3 regions of the Paenarthrobacter sp. GQ52 genome follow, and region 3 is predicted to be linked to each of the others. Evidence: predicted binding sites of a transcription regulator. Region 3 holds the regulator's gene; each other region holds the start of a gene.
What was found. The regulator HrcA, encoded in region 3, represses chaperone genes, less so after heat shock. The targets are predictions, from matches to a motif close to TTNGCACTCGNNNNNNNCGAGTGCNAA.
Positions count from the first base shown of each region.

Region 1: the regulator HrcA is predicted to act here: its motif matches at 937-963, upstream of AC6CH8_RS13020 (FmdB family zinc ribbon protein).
Region 2: the regulator HrcA is predicted to act here: its motif matches at 1,321-1,347, upstream of groES (co-chaperone GroES).

Region 1 covers NZ_JCAXEJ010000008.1:153,907-156,104, forward strand. The annotation lists gene cpaB (Flp pilus assembly protein CpaB) at 1-541, opposite strand, end outside; gene AC6CH8_RS13020 (FmdB family zinc ribbon protein) at 607-876, opposite strand; gene AC6CH8_RS13025 (5-formyltetrahydrofolate cyclo-ligase) at 1,031-1,648, opposite strand; gene galU (UTP--glucose-1-phosphate uridylyltransferase GalU) at 1,746-2,198, shown strand, end outside.
Region 2 covers NZ_JCAXEJ010000008.1:128,003-130,200, reverse strand. The annotation lists gene groL (chaperonin GroEL) at 1-799, opposite strand, end outside; gene groES (co-chaperone GroES) at 884-1,180, opposite strand; gene AC6CH8_RS12930 (hypothetical protein) at 1,372-1,734, opposite strand; gene AC6CH8_RS12925 (THUMP-like domain-containing protein) at 1,802-2,198, shown strand, end outside.
Region 3 covers NZ_JCAXEJ010000005.1:145,809-148,006, forward strand. The annotation lists gene dnaJ (molecular chaperone DnaJ) at 1-801, opposite strand, end outside; gene hrcA (heat-inducible transcriptional repressor HrcA) at 852-1,859, opposite strand; gene AC6CH8_RS09305 (DUF3097 domain-containing protein) at 2,052-2,198, shown strand, end outside.

The DNA.
Region 1 (2,198 bases), on a different contig from region 3:
TGGATGAGGGATCAGCCATCCTGAGGGGGACCGCTGCCGAGCCCACGGGTGCGCCCGTCAGGAGTCCCGGGCCAAGCAGGCTGGCCTCCGTAGGTATCTGCCCCCTGCGGAGGGGGGAAGCAAGCTGACGGCCAACAAGGGTGCCGATACTATGCACCGATCCGGTAATCGCGAGATCGGACGGCACTCCAACGCTGGTGAAATCAGATTCTGTGAGGCTGCTACCTGTCGGTAGGTCGCGGGCTGCTACCACAATGCTCACGCGCTGCTCAGACGCTGGAGTAAGTTGCTGGACGGCGATGCCGGCAGCCACGCACAGCAGGAGCGCAACGGCCAAGCGGCGGTTGCGTGAAATCCATGATCCAATTCCGCCCCGCTGTCCGACATGACCTCTTGGACGGCGGCTGAACCGTGAGGTGTCTCCGGCCCGGGAACGGGGTGGTCGGGCAGGAGAGCGGTTCAGCGGCGGCCAGTCACCGGCGGCTGCTGCTGCTGAACGCTCGGCGCGGGCGATGAGGGCTCTGCGGGAGGAAGATGACATCCCGCCACGTTAGCCAGTCGCACCGGGCCGCAAACAGCGGTCCGGTGCCTTATGTGGAAAACCTTTTAGCTGGCTGCGGCTGCAGTTGCGGGCGCTGCTGCAGGGGCCGCCGGGGAAGCGGGTGAAGCTGGTGCGGCCGAAACCGTGCTGCCCTTGGCATCGCGGGAATCAGTCCGGTAGAACCCGGAGCCCTTGAAAACGACGCCAACGCTGTTGAACTTCTTGCGAAGCGCGCCCTTGCATTCGGGGCACTCCGTCAAGGAGCTGTCAGAAAAGGACTGGACGATGTCAAAGGCATGGTCACAGTCTTTGCAGGCGTATGCGTATGTGGGCACTGAGTTCCTCCTTCAGGACAAAGTTCAGGTCCTGTGCAGCACCGGCGGAGAATTTCCGCCTTAGCAGTCGCAGGGCCTGAGTGCTAATTCTATCATTGGTCCCTGTCTGGTGTACCAGCGGATGTGCCGGACCTCACTTGCCGGGACAGGGCTGTCAGCCGGGCTCCGGTCCGTCGTGGAGTTGGACGACACCCGACGGGGTCAGCACCTGGCGCACCGGGCGATCAAATGCCTCGGCGGGAATCGAGCCTGAAGGCAACAAATCGTCGTCGTACACCACTGCGATGGTGGGCGGCCGCTGGCCGGCAGCATCGAGGCCTTGGAGAAGCCGGTCGTAGTAGCCACCGCCTTGGCCAATGCGGTTTCCGTCCCGATCCACGGCTGTGGCGGGCATGAAGATCCCTGCAGCTTTGGCAATCACGGTGCTTTCCAAGCGTTCACCTTCCGGTTCGTCTATGGGCGCATAGGCGGACCTGACAAAGGCCGTGGAAGGCGTCCAATACACCCAACTCAGCAACCGGCCCGGCTCGCAAACAGGCAGCAGCACTTGATGCCCGGCCTCGTGCAGGGACTCGATGAGGGGGATAGTGGGCGGCTCGAAGGCGACGCCAAGGTACACAGCAAAGGTGGCGGCGCCGCCGCCGGGGGAGAGCTCCGCTGCCCAGGCTGTCCCATGCCGCGCAAGCGACTCGCCTGCAGTTGCTATGTGCTCCGGAGTGAGTGTCCGCCGGTGCAGCCGCCGACTGCTGCGGATGTCTTCCTTGGATGCCATGCGTGTCCAATCTGAGGTTCTCCCTGCCCGCTGAAGAGCAGGGGCTGTCCGCTACCAAGACGAAATGTGCGTCCCGCCGCGGCGAGGGGTTTAGCCGATGATGTGTTCCTTCCGTTACATTAGTCCGGTGACTCTAGAAAACAACGCTGTCCGTAAGGCCGTCATCCCCGCAGCGGGCCTTGGCACCCGGTTCCTTCCCGCCACCAAGGCGATGCCGAAGGAAATGCTGCCCGTGGTGGACAAGCCCGCCATCCAGTATGTGGTCGAAGAAGCAGTCAAGGTGGGTCTGCACGACGTCCTGATGATCACGGGGCGCAGCAAGCGCGCGCTGGAAGACCATTTTGACCGCGTGCCCGCTCTGGAAGCCACCTTGGCTGAAAAGGGCGACACCGCCAAGCTTGAGGCCATCCAATCCGCCACCAACCTCGGCGACATTCACTACGTCCGCCAGGGTGACCCGAACGGCCTGGGCCACGCAGTCCTTCGTGCAAAGCAGCATGTTGGCTACGAGCCCTTCGCCGTTCTGCTGGGCGATGACCTGATCGATGCC
Region 2 (2,198 bases), on a different contig from region 3:
TGCCGCGGATACGGTTGACGATCAGCGTGGAGAGGGCTTCGCCTTCGATGTCTTCAGCAATGATGAAGAGCGGCTTGTTGGCCTGCAGGGCCTTTTCCAGCAGCGGCAGGAAGTCCTGCAGCGAGGAGATCTTGCCCTGGTTGATCAGGATGAGGGCGTCTTCAAGAACTGCTTCCTGGCGCTCTGCGTCGGTGACGAAGTACGGGGAAAGGTAGCCCTTGTCGAACTGCATGCCCTCGGTGAGCACCAGTTCGGTCTGGGTGGTGGAGGATTCTTCAATGGTGATGACACCATCCTTGCCAACCTTGCCGAACGCTTCGGCCAGCAGTTCGCCAACCTCGTCGCTCTGCGCGGAGATGGCTGCGACGCTGGCAACCTGGGTGCCTTCGACTTCGCGGGCGTTCTCCAGGAGGCGGGCTGCGATGGCTTCGACGGAAACCTCGATGCCGCGCTTGATCTCGCCAGGAGCGGCGCCGGCAGCAACGTTGCGGAGGCCCTCCTTGACCAGGGCCTGTGCCAGCACGGTGGCCGTGGTGGTGCCGTCGCCGGCGACATCGTTGGTCTTGGTTGCTACTTCCTTGGCCAGCTGTGCGCCAAGGTTCTCGTAGGGGTCGTCAAGCTCAACTTCGCGGGCGATGGTCACACCGTCGTTGGTGATCGTGGGAGCGCCCCACTTCTTGTCCAGCACGACGTTGCGGCCGCGCGGGCCAAGCGTCACCTTGACAGTGTTGGCGAGCTTGTCGATACCGGCCTCAAGAGACCGGCGGGCAGCATCGTTAAAAGCAAGCTGCTTTGCCATGGTTGTGTCCTTTCAAGACAGAAAACCCGCACCGCTGACGGTCGGAATGATTCCAACGCGGCGGCGGTGCGGGGCTCCAGGAAGTTACTTTACGACGATCGCAAGGACGTCGCGGGCGGACAGAACGAGGTACTCGTTGCCGCCGGTCTTGACTTCGGTTCCACCGTACTTGGAGTAGATGACGACGTCGCCAACAGCTACGTCAACCGGTACGCGGTTGCCGTTGTCATCGAAGCGGCCGGGGCCGATTGCAACAACTTCGCCTTCCTGCGGCTTCTCCTGTGCGGAGTCCGGAATTACCAGGCCGGAAGCCGTGGTCTGCTCTGCTTCGAGCGGGCGAACAACAATACGATCCTCAAGAGGCTTAATCGAGACCGACACTCGGACTCTCCTTTTCATGAGCTGATTCATGGACTAAGAACTAGGGTGCCGGAGCGTACAACCGTCGTCGCGGTGCCGGAAGACGCTTGGCGTGATTAGCACCCTCCGGGGGAGAGTGCTAACAAGACTCTATGTAAGCGTTAGCACTCGGTCAAGGCGAGTGCCAGAATTTCGTCATGAGTGAACCTCCGTCATCGGCCGGTGAGGTCGTCCAGATCGTAGTCTTCGCCGTCGTCATCCTCGTCCAGCGGAGCGTTGCCGCGGTTCAGATACAGCACTACGGCAGCGGCAATAGCAACGACGCCGGAGATCACCAAGGTGATGATTCCACCGGTTCTGGCGCCGCTGTAGAGTTCGCGGATGCCCCGCGCTTCCTCGGTGGCGTCGTTAACGCTCTTGCCGGCGACGGAGTAGGTGGCGGCATTGAAGGAATCCAGCGCGAAGATAATGATTAGCAGGCCGACGCAAACCACCGCGATCACTGCCCCCGCTATCAGGGCCGGACGAGCGAACTTTGTCATGGTGGAGTGATGCGGGGCTGCGTTGTCTTCCATGAAAACAACCCTATCGGGCTGATTCGCCGGTCACGTTGTCAAGCACCGCGCCGTTAGGCTTGATCCCATGCCTCACGCACCGCAGGAACAGATCGCGCCCTTGCTGACAACTGAAGGATGGGAACTTCTTGCCTCCTTGGGGCCTTACCGGGAAGCCGACTCGTTCAGCGTCAATGCCGAGCTCCGGAAAGCGGGCCACTCCCCCGAACTCGTGGCCGCGGTCCTCACGCAATCCCGCCTGCGGACACGTGCCGAGGCCAAGTTCGGCGAGTTCGCCCGGCAGATGCTTTTCACTCAAGCGGGACTGGAGCAGGCAACGCGCTTGAACGTCGCGGCCCGGCACGCCGAGCGTTTCGCGAAGGCGGGCATCCCGCACGTTGCCGACCTCGGCTGCGGCCTTGGTGCCGATTCCATGGCGATGGCTTCCATGGACATTTCGGTGACCGCCGTTGAGATGGATGAAA
Region 3 (2,198 bases):
TGTGGCATGAAGGTCGTCGCCTTCACGCATGAACATGGAATCGTTGTTGACCCGGATTTCTACATAGAGATCACCGGCAGGACCACCGGCGGGACCTGCTTCGCCCTGCCCGGACAACTGGATGCGCGTCCCGGTTGCGACGCCTGCCGGTACCTTGATGGTGAGGGAACGGCGGCTGCGGATTCGGCCCTGTCCGTTGCACTCGTTGCAGGGGTCCTTGATGACCGTGCCGAAGCCTTCGCAGGAACCACAAGGCGCGGTGGTCATGACCTGACCGAGAATGGATCGGACAGCCCGCTGTACCTGGCCGCTACCACCGCAAATGTCGCAGCGTTCCGGGTGGGTGCCCGGGCGGCAGCAGCTGCCGTCACAGGTGGGGCAAACCACGGCAGTGTCCACTTCAAGCTTCTTGTTGACGCCGAACACGGCGTCCTTCAGGTCGATGCGGACGCTGATTAGTGCGTCCTGGCCGCGACGGACACGCGAGGCTGGTCCACCGTGGCCGCCACCGCCACCAAAGAAGGTGTCGAAGATGTCTTGGAACGCGAAACCCTGGCCGGAGTAGCCGCCACCGAAACCGTTGTCGGTGCCGTTCTCATTGCCGGTGGCATCGTAGACCCGGCGCTTCTGGGGGTCGGACAACACTTCGTAAGCGTGGGTCACGGCCTTGAACTGTTCCGCGACATCTTCACCGGGGTTTACGTCGGGGTGCAGTTTCCGCGCCAACTTGCGGTACGCCTTTTTGATCTCTTCCCCGGTGGCTTCCGGCGAGACTCCCAAAACGTCATAGTGGCTGCTCAAAGTCGGTATCTCTTCCTTGTTGTACTGCGGATGTTTCCTCGGACCGGTTTTCAGCCGCCGAGAATGCGGGAAAGGTAACGGGCCACGGCGCGTACGGCTGCCATGGTGGTGGGGTAGTCCATGCGTGTCGGACCGAGAATCCCCACCTTGGCCCCGGAGCCATAGCCGGTAGCCACGACGGACGCCTCAGCCAAGCCGTCGTACGGATTTTCGCGTCCAATGCTCACGGTGACGCCACGGGGATCATCCCCCATGTCAGACAACAACCGAAGCATGACAACTTGTTCCTCGAGTGCCTCCAGCACGGGACCGATGCTCAATGGGAAATCCACATTGGAGCGGGCCAGGTTGGCCGTTCCTGCCATCAGGATGCGCTCTTCACGGCTGGTGTCACTGAGTGATTGCAACCCCTGAGCCAACGTCTGCGCCAAGCTGCGGAGTTCCGGCGGACACAGGGCGACTACCGATGGCAGCACCTGCGGCAAAAGAGCCATCTGGGTGGCTGCGATGCTGCCGAGGAAGCGGGACCTCAGGAGCATCAGCGCCTCGTTGCTCACGTCAGAGCCGGCGTCGATGACCTTCTGCCCAACGCTGCCCGTATCCGCAATGAGGACCACAAGCACCTGCTTTGGGGCCAACAGGACGAATTCCACGTGCCGGACCAGCGCGCGATTGGAATGGGGATACTGCACCACGGCCACCTGGTTGGTCAGCTGCGACAGAAGCCTTACAGTGCGCTCCAGGATGTCATCAACATCATCCGGGCCCTCAAGCAACGAGTGGATGGCCCTGCGCTCGGCGGCCGAAAGCGGCTTGACCTGGGAAATTCGGTCAACGAATAAGCGGTAACCCTTGTCCGTTGGGATTCGGCCTGCGCTGGTGTGGGGTGCCGCGATGAGGCCTTCCTCTTCCAAGACAGCCATGTCGTTCCTGATGGTGGCACTGGAAACGCCAAGATGGTGCCGTTCCACGAGGGCCTTCGACCCAACAGGTTCCCTGGAATGCACGTAATCCTCAACGATGGCACGCAGCACCTCAAGCTTGCGCGGCTCACTCATTGCTCCACCTCCTGACGACTGCCTTGGTCCCTACGACCGGTCAACGCGGGATCTCAATCGGACCACCACACTTAGCACTCAACATGCCCAAGTGCTAACAAGTCTAGTATGAGCCACCCCGTTGCTAGCATTGAAACCTCGCGCGGCCGCCTTCGGTCCGCGCCAAAAACCAGCACAAAAGGTAGGAATCCCTTGGCTTTCGACAATTGGGGCCCGCAGGATCTGTCCGCTCCTGGCAAAAAACAGCTGCCGGAAGTGGCCGTGCAGCGGGGAATGGTCCTCGAAGACGTGCAGTCGGGCTGGGTGGGCGAAGTCACCCGTGTTGAGAAATCAGGAGGA